DNA from 4 places in the Alkalinema pantanalense CENA528 genome. Region 2 is predicted to be linked to each of the others. Evidence: predicted binding sites of a transcription regulator. Region 2 holds the regulator's gene; each other region holds the start of a gene.
The links. Region 2 encodes NtcA, which controls nitrogen genes in cyanobacteria. Its sites were predicted from a motif close to TTTGTANNNNNNNNTACAAA; they were not measured.

Region 1 (3,524 bases), on a different contig from region 2:
ACCATCTCCCAGGACACCTTGGAAGCTAGACTCGCTCCCCAGGAATCCCAGGATCTCACCTACCAAGCCAAACCCACCTATCGCGGATCCTACAACTGGGGCAAAATTGCCGTGCGGCAACTGAGCAACTGGAAGCTGGTTTGGTTGGATTGGACGGTGGCGGAATCGACCCCGGTGGAGGTCTTCCCGGATTTAATTGGGCTGCGATCGCTCTCAATTCGGCTGGCACTCCAGGCCACGGGCAGCATCCGGCAAAATCGCCGCATGGGCATGGGTACGGAATTTGCAGAACTGCGGGACTATGCCACGGGCGACGATCCCCGCTTAATCGACTGGAAAGCCACCGCACGGCGCGATCGCCCCTTGGTGCGTGTCCTAGAACCGGAGCAGGAACAAACCCTGATTATTCTGCTCGATCGGGGACGCTTGATGACGGCCCAGGTCAATGGGTTGCAGCGGTTTGATTGGGGCTTAAATGCGACCCTATCCCTAGCGTTAACTGCTTTGAAACGGGGCGATCGGGTGGGCGTGGGTGTCTTCGATCGGGCCTTGCACACCTGGATTCCGCCGCAACGGGGCGATCGGCAACTCATGCAATTACTAGAACAACTCACCCCCATCCAGCCGGATTTCATCGAACCTGATTATCTCGGCACCATCAACACCATCACCCAGCAACAACATCGCCGCGCCCTCATTGTTGTGATTACAGATATTGTTGATGACATTGCATCGATGGAATTGCTAAATGCCATGGGACGACTGGCTCCGCGCTATTTACCCTTTTGCGTTGCGCTGCGGGATAGCGAAATCGATCGCCAAGCCCATACCTTCAGCATCGAGGTTGCAGAAAACTATGCCCGTGCGGTCGCATTAGATCTGATCAACCAGCGGCAAGTGGCCTTTGCAAAGTTGAAGCAAAAAGGCGTATTAGTCTTAGACGCCCCAGCGGATCAAATCACCGATCAACTCATCGATCGCTACCTGCAACTCAAGCTCCGTAATCAGCTTTAGCGCGATCGAGTTTCCCCATAACATCAAACAATCAAAATTAATCCTTACGATTTCTGCCAGATGGCTTGAAGATCAGTACCCGTTCTGATATGCATGGATTACTAGCTTCAGTTATTGCAGTGATTGCAGGAGTGTAGATCTCCATGAGTACCCTACGTGTCGGAGTCGCAGGCCCCGTCGGTTCCGGAAAAACCGCCCTCGTCGAAGTCCTGTGCAAACGATTGCGCGATCGCTATCAACTCGCCGTCGTCACCAACGATATCTACACCCAAGAAGACGCCCAATTCCTCGTCCGCAGCCAAGCCCTCAACGCCGATCGCATCCTCGGTGTGGAAACCGGAGGCTGCCCCCACACTGCCATCCGCGAAGATGCCTCCATGAACCTCGCCGCGATCGAAGACTTGGAACAACGCTTTCAAACCCTCGATATTATCTTCGTCGAAAGTGGTGGTGACAATTTGGCAGCAACCTTCAGTCCAGAACTGGTTGACCTGACTATTTATGTCATTGATGTAGCAGGCGGTGACAAAATTCCCCGCAAAGGTGGCCCCGGTATTACCAAATCCGATCTCTTAGTCATTAATAAAATTGATCTCGCAGCCTACGTCGGCGCTAGCTTGGACGTGATGGATCGCGATGCCCGTCGGATGCGTGGCGACAAACCCTTCAGCTTTACCAATCTCAAAACCCAGGAGGGACTCGATTCCGTCATCCATTTCATTACCACCCACTTGCACCCCCAAACCCTGGCTCAGCCGATCGCGTGATCCCCCTTAAATTCCAATCGATTGATAGTCCGCCAGCGTTCGATCGCCAAGCTTCGATTTCCAACGCCCGATCGCTGAATGTTACAGTATTTGCTGAAATATGTCAGCAAATGCCAATGTTTCAATAAATGCGAATAAAGCTAGACAAAAAGCTACCCTTCCGCAGGGTCGAACATCACGCATTTTCCGTAATCTCAGTCACATTTAATACCCAAAACCTAGGGATTTTGTGTACGAGAATACATTTTTGGGAGATATGCAGTTCTAGCATGTTGAGGATGCGACCTCAGTTAATCACTTCTGCATCCTGATTTCCATCCTTTTGTGAGGAGCAAGTTGAAACAATGACAAAGCAATTTGGGCGGCGTGAGTTTATCCTGTTTAGCTCCGCCACAGCAGGTAGTTTACTGCTGAAAGCTTGTTCAGCCCCCACCCCCACCCCAAGCTCTACCACCTCTCCAGGCGCTTCCCCCGCAGCCAGTGGTAGTGGCAACACCATTAAAGTCGGTATTCTCCATTCCCTCAGTGGCACGATGGCCATCTCCGAAAAGAGCGTCGTGGATGCTGAATTGCTAGCGATCGAAGAAATCAACAAAGCCGGTGGCGTCCTCGGTAAGCAAATTGAGCCGATCACCGAAGATGGTCAATCCACTTGGCCCACCTTTGCTGAAAAAGCTAAAAAGTTGATCGATCAAGACAAAGTCGCCACGGTCTTTGGCTGCTGGACTTCTGCCAGCCGTAAAGCTGTGCTGCCCGTGTTCGAGTCCAAGAAGCACCTGCTGTGGTATCCGGTGCAATACGAAGGACAGGAATGCTCCAACAACGTCTTCTACACCGGAGCTGCTCCTAACCAACAGATTGAGCCCTCCGTTGATTGGCTACTGGAAAATAAAGGCAAGGAATTCTTCCTTGTTGGGTCTGACTACGTCTTCCCCCAAACCGCCAACACCATTATTAAGGCGCAACTGGCTGCTAAGGGTGGCAAAACCGTTGGAGAAGACTACATTCCCCTCGGCAACACCGAAGTTAAACCCGTGATCGCCAAGATCAAAGCGGCTCTACCTAACGGGGGCGTGATTTACAACACCCTGAACGGAGACACCAACGTTGCTTTCTTTAAGGAAATGCAAGCCGCAGGCATGGGGCCGGATAAATATCCCACCATGTCCGTCAGTATCGCCGAAGAAGAAGTGCAAGCGATCGGCGTGCCCTATCTGAAAGGTCACTACGCGGCCTGGAACTACTTCCAAACCGTCGATACCCCCGCCAGCAAAAAATTTGTGGAAGCGTTCAAGGCTAAGTACGGTGCAAACCGCGTGGTCAACGATCCCATGGAAGCGGCCTACATCATGGTCTACCTCTGGAAACAGGCGGTGGAAAAAGCAGGCACCTTTGAAGATCTGGACAAAGTGAAGAAGGCGGCCTACGGTCAAACCTTTGATGCACCGGAAGGCAAAGTGACCCTGGAATCCAACCACCACTTGTCGAAGTTTGTGCGGATTGGGGAAGTGGCTGAAGATGGTCTCTTCAAGATCGTCTTCGAAACGAAGGAAGCCGTCAAACCCGTACCCTGGAACCAGTTCGTTGCGGAAACCAAGGGCTTCTCCTGCGACTGGTCTGATCCTGCGAAGGGTGGCAAATTCAAGGCAGCCTAATCGTCTGATGGGTTAGTCATGTGATGGGTTGAGCGATCGTAGTATTCGCTAGGCAAATGTATTCGCTAGGCAAATGTATCGCAGGCAT
Region 2 (3,524 bases):
TTCTAGACGCATGGGACTGGCCGTATAGGTGACATCCCCCGCGATCGCCCGAATTTCGATCGGGGTATCATACTGCCGCAGCTCATCAATAAATTTCACCAGTGCCTGGATTCGACTGACTTGGACATTATCGGATAACAATCCAGCTCGCTTCGCCCGAAAGATGGAAGCAGCGACTAATTTATTAATCCGATCCTGGATCTCAGTGACCGCCATTTTGGAGGGATCGAGCGAAGTCGTAGCCAGGACATCCCCCGGCTGATAAATCACTTCGTTGCGCACTGCATCTGCAAAGACCGTAATCTCAGTTTTTTCGCCTAGCAGGTAATTGGCCGCCGACAAAATTCGCACAAAGTAATCCTTCCCATCACTGATCTGACGAATTAACTGATCCACTTCCGATCGGGTAATCCGCAAAATTTGGCCATTGCCATCCACGCCCGGTTGCAGTGCTCTTTGCGCCACGCGATTGGCTTCCCGCAACAGGGCATCCACCGCTTGGCTGGAAGCTTGAGGATTGGTAATGCGCACCACCCCCGAAGCCAGCACTTGGTTCCGCAAAATCGCGGGCGTGCCCAAACGAAGACGCTGGGCTTCCTGCTCTAGTTTTTCCACTTCCCGAGCTAACAAGACCTGTTGATCTTCCAAGGCCCGTAGCCGTTCTTCCCGTTGAGTAATGACAGTATCCCGCGCAGCAATGTCCCGATCGCGCTGTTGAATGATTTTGCTGCGCTCATCAATTTCCTGATCCCGTGCAGCAATCTGGGCTTTGACTTCATCCCGTTGGGCCACTAACTGTTTTTGTTCGGCTTCCAGTTCCAAGATGTCAGACTTGAGCGCTAGAGCTTGCTGGGAAACGGAGAGTAATTGCGCCTGCACCACATTTCGCTGCTGTTCCACCTGGGCTCGTCGCGCTTCAGTGGCCCGTTGTAGGGCAGCGGCATCCTTAAGGGAGGTTTTCACGCGATCGAGCTGCGCCTGCACCTTGCCCCGCTCCACTTGGGACTTATTTAACTCCGCCTCAACGTTTTCCTTTTGTTCCGCCGTCTTACCAAGTTCTACCTTCGCTTGATCTAAATCAGTATTCGCGCGCCGGAGTCGCCGCTGAATCACCTCAAAGTTGAGAATCATGTCGCGAAATTGTCGATTCGCCAGCAACAAAATGCCCAACGTAGAAGCTGAGATGAGAATCCCAGTCAAAATTGTGACAACAACGGCAGTTTTCTTTGGACGGAGATTAAACAAACTCAGACGCGCTTTGCCCACTCGGGTTCCAATGCGATCGCCCAGAGTGGCAATGACACCCCCTAAGATCAACACCGCCAAAATCAGGATATACCCGCTAGACATTACAACCCCACCACACCTGCCGCTGGACTAAAGAGGTTTCCAAAACGGCTTCTACCAAAGACTATAGTCAGTCTAAAGCCTATTGAACGTTCTAACAGGACTGTTCTGTACGGAGTCTTTGGAAAACAAGCTTCTCCGCAGGGAGCAATCCGTTGGCTCGGAGCACCGAAACGATGGATGTTAGGTGAAAGATTTAGGTAAACTGCTGACTCAGCATGACGGGATTATGAACTGTGATTTTCTTTTTGTGAATGGAGATCATTTCATCCTGGCGCAAATCGCCCAAAAGTCGAGTTACCGTCACACGGGTCGATCCGATCGCTTCCGCGATGGCCTGGTGGGATAGCTTGAGATCGATCGTGATCCCGTTTTGTCCCGGCACCCCAAAGTCTCGGCAGAGAATCAGCAGGAAACTCACGAGTCGGGATCCCATATCGCGGTGGGCCAAGGTTTCGATCATCATCTCCGTTTGCAAAATCCGGGACGATAGACCCTTCAACATCCACATCGACAGGTCAGGATTTTCTTTGAGCGCCTTTTCCACCTGTTCGATCGGCACCGACAGCAGTTCCACGGGGGTAAAGGCCACCGCGTGATAGAAGCGATCGGCTTTTTGCCCAGTAATTAGCGACAAAACCCCGAATACACTGTTTTCCCGCAGCAGCGCGACAGTGATTTCTTCCCCCGCTTCATAGACCCGAGACAGCTTTACGGCTCCTTTCTGGAGAAAATAAACTCGTTCAGCAGGATCACCCGGAAAGAAGATTGTCTTACCCCGCTCGAAGGTTTCCACCATCGGCGGATAAGCATTTCCACCCATTTGGCGGAACATTGATGCGAGCGACTTGTCTGGGCTTATTACCATCTTCCCCGTTCCTAACGCCGTTCTACGGAAAGGCCAGTAGAGTTAGCTAACTATACAATCAAGGGGTCAACGTTCAAGAGATCTGCTCAGAGATTAATTCCGATGAGAATTATTTCTATAAGATTCACTCTGTGAGCAATTGTTGACTTGAGAACAATAAAACCTACCGATCGAGGAGTTTTTGTAGCAAGAAATACACTCCGCCATGCTTTCTAATAAGCTTGTGGGCAATTTAGCTGAGCCAGAGCCTTCAACGTGGAGCTTTTTGGGAACTAGCATTGGTCTAGGTTCGCTCTGGGTTGAATCAGGAAGCTGCATCTAGATGAATGACGCTCAATCTGACTAGGTTTATCTGAGTGAAGTCCATAGGATGACGAACGATGGCGAAAACTTGTGCTGATTTACACTTGGCATTCTTGTCACAATTCCCCTTGTCACGCTGAGATTGTCAATATCTTACTCCCAAGTTTTGGCCCCCGCACAATTTTGTCCAGCCAGCTAATCTCTACTCAAGGCTGGGCTTTGAGCGACCCAGACAGCGACGATCGCCTCGCACTACCACAATGGCCGGAAATCTCCCCAGGGTTGCCTATTCCATGGCTGCCCATCTTTGAGTATTCTCATAAATGCTCTCAACGTACATGGCTATGCTGAATCTGAGTGGAAAAAACGCCCTGGTCACAGGAATTGCTAACGATAAGTCGATCGCCTGGGGCATTGCCCAGCAACTCCATAGGGCCGGAGCCAACATTGGGGTCACCTATCTGCCGGATGATAGCGGCAAGTTTGAGAAAAAGGTGCGGGATCTGACCGAACCGTTGAGTCCTAGCCTGTTTGTGCCCTGTAACGTCCAGAGCGATGAGCAAGTTCAAGCCACCTTTGATGCGGTGAAGGAAGCTTGGGGACGGCTAGATATTTTGATTCACTGTCTGGCCTTTGCCAACAAGGAAGAATTGAAGGGCAACTTTAGTGCCACCAGTCGGGAAGGCTTCAAGCTGGCCCTGGATGTTAGTGCCTACTCGTTAATTCAGATGGCGGGGGCGGCCAAACCCTTGATGACCGAGGGCGGTAGTATTGTCACCCTGACCTACTACGGTGGCGTGAAGGTGATTCCTAACTACAACGTCATGGGAACGGCCAAGGCCGCCTTGGAAATGAACGTGCGGTATCTGGCCCATGAACTCGGCTCCCAGGGAATTCGAGTCAATGCTATTTCCGCTGGCCCCATCCGTACCCTAGCCTCCTCTGCGGTGGGTGGGATCCGCGACATGATTAAGCATGTGGAAGAAGTGGCTCCCCTGCGGCGCAC
Region 3 (3,524 bases), on a different contig from region 2:
CGGTGTTTAAGATTTCCGGCGATCGCAGTGATGTGATTGAAGACGGCAAGTCGATCATCCTCAAGGGCAAAATTACGGCGGTGAACCTGAAGGATGGGGTGGAAATCAAAGGCAACGAGTTGGAATGGCGACCTTCGGAAGATGTGCTGCTGGTCAGAAATAAATTCACCGGAACCCACAAGCAGTTAAATATTGCCGCTAATGAAGGAAAATTCTATAGCCGTAGCCGCAAGGCGCAGATGAATGGGCAAATTGTGGCGGATGTGAAAAATCCCAAACTGCAACTCCGCAGTGAACAAATGACTTGGCTATTGGCAGAGGAAAAGGTAACTGCCGATCGCCCCGTGCAAATCGATCGCTATCGCAGCAACAACCAGATCGATCGGGCCACGGCGGACAAGGCGGAATACAACCTGAAAACTAAAATTGCCTCCCTGCAACAAAATTCTCAGGTGGTGATGGTGCAGCCGGTCTTGCAAGCGAAGAGTAATGTGTTGATCTGGAATACCGACCTGCAAACGATTACTGCGCCACAACCGTTCAATGTGGTGAATGCTACGGATCAGGTGACGATCAGTGCCGATCGAGGGGAAGTGAAGCTCCAGGAAAAAATGGCCTATCTCAACGGCAATGTGCGGGGTTTCAGTCAGAAAAATCAGGCCAATGTGGGAGCCGATCGGCTGACCTGGAATTTAGACACCCAAGAATTTGAGGCCGATGGCAACGTGACTTACCAGCAGGCCAGTCCGGTGTTTAACCTGGTGGGATCCCAGGCGCGGGGACGGTTACAGGATCAGCAGGTGGTGGTGACGGGTGGCCCCGCCAGCAGCGATAACCGCGTCGTGACGGAAATCATCCCCAGCACGCTCAAGCAGAATTAATTTGCTTCAGTTGCCTGTTGCTGCACTGGTTCCGCCGCGTGGGAAAAATCGCCGAATCCCTTATGATTAGTCAATTCAGAGGGATACGCCTTTGAACGGCTGTATCCCTTGCTGAATAAGGGTTTCAGCCCAAATTTTTCATAACACGGAACCAGTGCCTGATTTTGCGTTTTCGGTTGGGAGCGCGTTTCCGCCGTTTCTGTTTGGCTGCTTGCTTGATTTGGGCTTGAGTTTCGGCGAAGAACCGAGGGTTCTCAATCTTGGTGCCGTCACTCAGGGCAACGGCAGTCAAGGTACCAAAATCAATTTACCTGCATCTGGTTTTTGTGACCAAATATCGGCGCAAAATCATCACCTCGGAAATGATACAAACCATGGCTGAGGTGTTCCAGCGAGTCTGCATTGCCAACCAAAGCAAGATGCTAGAAATTAATGGAGAGCCAGACCATGTGCATTTGATGGTTGATTTGCATCCTGACAACAACATCTCTCAATTAGTGGCAAGCCTCAAAGGCGCATCCAGTCGAATTGTGCAGAAAATTTACTATGGCAAGCCCGTCTTTTGGTCTAGTTCCTACTACGCTGCCTCAGTGGGTAGCGTTCTGCTGGAAAGAGTGAAGCAATACATCCAAAATCAAAATGGGTTTAGCTGATTGTCGATTCCGCTGCGCTCCATCGACGGGCTATCCTTCCCCAATCTAAGAGGGATGGAGACTGCCGCCAATTTGTTCAATAAAAAAGGGAAAAAGTGATCTCTACACTCTTTCCCAAAGGTTAGATGGATTAAATTAAATGATGCTTTCTAGCCGTGGCTACCAACAGCAACGGGTTCAGCATCCTCCTCAGACTGCCGTAAGCTAGGGAAAAGGAAATGGTTCTCTTCAACGTACTGAGCCCCAAATAATCCTTTCTCTGCCCAGAAGTACCGATCGGTGGTATGCTCGTTACGTTTCACTAAAAGCAGGGCGGGGGGAAGAATGCCTTCAGCATGAATGAACCTGCGAGCTGCGGTAACGGGTTTATCGTCACCACAGTCAATGCTAAATTGAGGCACGCTTTCCAGGATTCTACGCCCTTCTTGACGTCGCCGACTCTTACGCTTGCGTCTCCTTGCCAAACCCTCTACCTCCTTATCCTAGCTGCCAAGTTGTAGTACTTGTTACAAAACCGTCGAAAGTATATCGACTTGAGCCTAAAATTTCAACTTCTTTTAATCCATCTATACAAAAGCTGATTGTTCGCGAAATGGCCGTTGCGATGGCACATATCTTTTCCCTGTAAGCTTACGCTGTTCTTAAGAACTGATACGAAGTGTAACAGAGGTTACAAAATATGAATTCAGCCAATACCTTTAAATTACTGGTTACAAATACTTAAGTCAATCCATTTCTGTTAAGAATTTAGGTTCGATCGGGTTAACTTCATGCTAATGCCAGCCAGCGCGGAATTTGTAGCGATTTGTCAGTCTCAGTTGCTGCTGCTGACCCAGTCTTTGGGCATCACCTTGGGAGCCGTCTATTTGGCGGAGGACTGGGCCGGGGGAGATACCCCTAAGTTAGTTGCGATCGCAGCAGTTCCAAGCCTAGAGGCAGCAACAGCAACTTTGCAGCGGTTAGCGCACACTTCCAGCGATTTGGGGTCACCATTACCGCCTTCGCTAGCCGGGCAGGATCTATCTCCCGAAGAAACGAACCGCCTGAGCCAACAGCCTCCTCAGCCCGCCCTAAGTTCCCCTCAGCCCCCTTTAGACGACTTGCTGGCAAATCATGTCTCTTTGACCACCTTGCACCCTCACCAACTGGTACTGCCCCTCGTCCATGATGAAATTGTGCTAGGTTTTCTCGTCACTGAGCGAAATGATCGCCCTTGGCTGGAAATAGAACAGCAAAAACTTGAGCCGGTTGCCAATACCTTGACCTTAGCCTGTGTGGTGGATCAACGGGCACAATGGCTAGATTATCAACAAAGACAGCAATTACATCACCGCCAACATCGCCAAGAGGTGATGGATAACTTGATCCACCAGTTTCGCAACCCTCTGACGGCATTACGCACCTTTGGTAAGCTTTTGCTCAAACGGCTGGCTACGACGGATGGCAACCGCGATGTGGCGGCCAGTATTGTGCGAGAAAGCGATCGCTTACAGGAGCTCTTAAAACAGTTGGAAGGGGCCATAGAACCACCGGAAGTCGTCGAGGTGGCATTACCACCTGCGATGGGTTCTTCCTTGATGCTTAGCCCTGCAACAGTGGAGGATAGGCCGGAGCCTATGTGGGACGTACTCGGCACCGGTGGCCTCCAAGTGGAAACCTGTTCTGTAGAGAGCATTCTGGAACCACTTCTGCTGTCTGCCCAAGCCATCGCCCAGGACAAAAATCAAACTTTCCAAGTAGACATCGCAAAGTCTTTACCTTGGGTGAAGGTCGATCGATCTGCCCTGCGAGAAGTGTCCAGCAATCTCATCGATAACGCCATCAAGTACACCCCCGCCGGGGGCACAATCCACGTTCGAGTTACGCAGGAAGCCCAACAGATAGCCTTCCGGGTGAGTGATAATGGCCCTGGCATTCCACCAGAGGACTTACCTCACTTATTTGAGCGGCACTATCGCGGGATCCAAGCCCATACCGAAGTCCCAGGCAC
Region 4 (3,524 bases), on a different contig from region 2:
ATCATTCTGGATGGTGCGGTCAATATTTTGTCCCGTCGCCTTGATCCGATCGAAGTGCGGATGCGGGTTGGCATGGTGTTTCAACGTCCAAATCCCTTCCCGAAATCGATTTTTGAGAATGTGGCCTACGGGCTGCGGGTGCGGGGGGAAAAGAACCGCACGACGATCGCAGAAAAAGTCGAGAAAGCATTGCAAGATGCGGCCCTGTGGAATGAAGTAAAAGATCGGTTACAGGATATGGCGTTTAATCTTTCGGGAGGGCAACAGCAACGGCTTTGCATTGCCCGTGCGCTGGCGACCGATCCAGAATTGATTTTGTTTGATGAGCCAACTTCGGCCCTCGACCCGATCTCCACGGCTAACGTGGAAGATTTGATGACGAAGCTCAAGCATCAAGTCACGATTTTGATTGTCACCCACAGTATGCAACAGGCAGCGCGACTTTCTGACTACACCGCTTTTATGTATCTGGGGGAACTGGTTGAGCACGATCGGACTGAGGTCATTTTTAATGATCCACTGAACAAACAAACCAAGGATTACATTAGCGGTCGATTTGGCTAATGAATTAAGTCGCTTCTAAGAATTTCAATAGTTGATGAAAATTACCATTGGATAATCATCACTGTTGAAATGATCAAACCAGTCAATTTTGCAATACTACCTGGATACCTATGCAGACATCAAAAGGCACATTACTCCTCGACCCCCAACCTACGCCTCAGGAACCGTTGCCCAATCCCAACACACCTGAGCCTCCTAAATCCAGGCGATTGGCCCTGCTAAATAATTGGCAGCAATGGATTAAACCGATGCTTTTGTTATCGGCTGGCGTCCATGCCTTGATTTTCTTCACGCCCCTCACTAGTCTGAACAAACCTCAGCCTAAGGAAAAAGAACCGCCCGTTAAGTTATCCCGACTCTCGGATAAGGTATTGGTTAAAACGTTGCCGAAAGTGAAAGTGACCGATGCAGTGAAACCTGCTGTGCCACCGGTGAAAGTTGCTTCGACTAGCCCGATCGTGATTAAGGAAAGCCCTAAACCTGAGCCGGAGAAGAAAGCGGAACCTAAGTCGCCGGAGAAGAAAGCGGAGACAAAGCCCGCGACCCCCACAACCGATTCTGGATCAACGGAGGGTGCCAATGCCAACGAGGTAGATGCTGATAAGGCTACCACCGATAAAAACGAAGCATCTAAGTTGGATGCAGAATCTCAAAAGTTCTCTGATGTGATTGTTGGTCTTCGGAAGGCGCTGAACCCGAGTGAAGATAACGAACCTGAGGTAGATCCCTATCTGTTGCCTGAACCAACGGAGTTTTTCCCGAACCCGGATGATTCGACCCAAGTGGTGGGAGGCATTCTAGGAAAATCTTGGATTTCCAATACTGATGTCGATAGTGTTGCAGCGAGTTTAGGCAGTCAGTTTGCCGATGGATTTACCAAGAAAGCGTCCTATGGGGGAGGCGATGTTTTTGAGGCTAAACTCGGTTCTACGGTACGGTATGTCAGTTTGGTCAATGTCAATAGCGGCAGTGGAGTGATTGTATTTCTCTGGAATAAATCCCCGGTATAGCTGTGGTGTCCAGCCAAAGGTCAATACACCTTGGATTAAGCAAGTAGTGAAGTAGATGATCAGGGTGTGTGTTGCTCTCTGAGTCAGCGACACACACACAAGCACTTCTTTAACTCATTTCCAACATACGTTGAATGGGGCGCAGGGCTGCGACTCGGGTCGCTTCCGGAAGGGTAATTTCTGGCGTTCTATTTTTCATGGCTAAATACAATTTTTCCAGCGTATTCAACCGCATGTGGGGACATTCATTACAAGCACAATTGTTCAGTGGCGGCGCAGGAATAAATTTCTTATCAGGAGCGGCTTTTTGCATTTGGTGAATGATGCCCGGTTCCGTGACCACGATGAACGATGAACTGGGACTTTGTTGGCAGTATTTGAGTAATCCGGTGGTGGAGGCGATGTAGTTGGCGTGTTTGAGCAGGGGAATTTCGCATTCCGGGTGGGCAATGACTTCCGCCTGGGGATGGGCCATTTTGAGTTCAATCAGTTTTTTCTCAGAAAACGTCTCGTGTACCATGCAACTCCCCTGCCAGAGCACCATGTCTCGCCCGGTCTGCTCCATGACGTAGCGTCCTAGGTTGCGATCGGGGGCGAAGATAATCGGTTGCTCCAGGGGAATTTGGTTGACAATTTTAACGGCGTTGGCGCTGGTGCAGATGATGTCACTCATCGCTTTGATTTCCGCTGTGCAGTTGATGTAGGAAATCACGATGTGATCTGGGTGCTGCCGTTTGAAGTCGGCGAAGGCATCCGGGGGGCAACTGTCAGCCAGGGAGCAGCCAGCGGCTAAGTCGGGCAGGAGAACTAATTTTTCGGGGTTAAGAATTTTGGCAGTTTCCGCCATAAAGTGAACCCCAGCGAAGATGATGACATCCGCCTGGGTTTGGGCTGCCTGCTGGGACAGTCCGAGGGAATCACCCAGATAATCCGCAATGTCTTGAATCTCAGAATCTTGGTAGTAATGCGCCAAAATCACGGCATTCAGGTCTTTTTTGAGATCTCGAATGGCGGCAAATAGATCGCGCGGCAAGGGATTTTGGGTCGATGCAACGGTGGTAAACACGATCGAAGGATCCTTGGGTGAGATGGATGAGAGTAGATATTTATAGTTTAAATTACCAAAATTAAAAGTCAATATTTTATCAGAAATTACCAAGAAGATAATTTCTTTGGATCCGTCAAGACGGGTGTGCGGAATCCAGAAATCCTAGAATAGGGCTTTTGGTGCATCCTTGGGCAGAAAATGCCGGAGTTCAGATCGGCAAGTCCTCGGCCCAGGGTGTCGCTCCGAACACCATCCCTTAGAATGGAAGCAGTCCTGTTTCTCTGATGAACGCTTTGATTTCCCCTGCTAGCCCACAAAATTTGACTCAAACAACTTTGACCCAGCCCGATCGCAGCCAGCAAGAAACCCTAGACCTGTTAGAGTGGTCGCGGCTCTGTCAGCATTTGGCGACCTTTGCGGCGACGAAGTTAGGGGCGATCGCGGCACGGAATTTGCAAATTCCGACCACCCAAGGCGAAACGCTGCAATTATTGGCCCAGACCCGTGAAGTTTATACGCTGGAAAATCAGTTGGCCAGTGGGCTTCAGTTTACGGGCATTCAAGACATTGGGGATGCGTTAGAACGATCGGCGTTGCAAGGGATTCTCTCCGGGGAGGAGTTGCTGGAAATTGCGACGACCTTGGCGGGAGCACGAAATTTACGGCGGACGATCGAGAATCAGGACAATTTGCCAACGCTGACGGAATTGGTTGCGGAATTGCGAACCTATCCTGAAATTGAACAGGAAATTTATCGCTGCATTGACGATCGGGGGAAGGTGACGGAACGGGCCAGTCCGAAGCTGGCGGACATTCGGGAAAAAATTCGCAGCACCCGCGATCGAATCTATAGCATCTTACAAAAAATGCTAAGTCGCCATGGGAATGCGATTCAGGAACCC

Region 1: a site for NtcA is predicted at 2,008-2,027, ahead of urtA (urea ABC transporter substrate-binding protein). Genes of this name have one in related genera too.
Region 3: a site for NtcA is predicted at 2,028-2,047, ahead of ACN4EG_RS08265 (DUF3155 domain-containing protein). Genes of this name have one in related genera too.
Region 4: a site for NtcA is predicted at 2,680-2,699, ahead of nadA (quinolinate synthase NadA). Genes of this name have one in related genera too.

Annotation. Positions count from the first base shown of each region.
Region 1 is NZ_JBLZFX010000100.1:15,105-18,628, reverse strand. Features, by position in the region: gene ACN4EG_RS22925 (DUF58 domain-containing protein) at 1-1,014, shown strand, start outside; gene ureG (urease accessory protein UreG) at 1,158-1,781, shown strand; gene urtA (urea ABC transporter substrate-binding protein) at 2,126-3,436, shown strand.
Region 2 is NZ_JBLZFX010000010.1:10,452-13,975, reverse strand. Features, by position in the region: gene ACN4EG_RS05300 (DUF3084 domain-containing protein) at 1-1,350, opposite strand, end outside; gene ntcA (global nitrogen regulator NtcA) at 1,544-2,182, opposite strand; gene fabI (enoyl-ACP reductase FabI) at 2,863-3,524, shown strand, end outside.
Region 3 is NZ_JBLZFX010000018.1:34,466-37,989, forward strand. Features, by position in the region: gene lptC (LPS export ABC transporter periplasmic protein LptC) at 1-881, shown strand, start outside; gene tnpA (IS200/IS605 family transposase) at 1,145-1,534, shown strand; gene ACN4EG_RS08265 (DUF3155 domain-containing protein) at 1,684-1,998, opposite strand; gene ACN4EG_RS08270 (sensor histidine kinase) at 2,305-3,524, shown strand, end outside.
Region 4 is NZ_JBLZFX010000013.1:85,984-89,507, forward strand. Features, by position in the region: gene pstB (phosphate ABC transporter ATP-binding protein PstB) at 1-564, shown strand, start outside; gene ACN4EG_RS06785 (hypothetical protein) at 675-1,574, shown strand; gene nadA (quinolinate synthase NadA) at 1,684-2,640, opposite strand; gene ACN4EG_RS06795 (endonuclease MutS2) at 2,943-3,524, shown strand, end outside.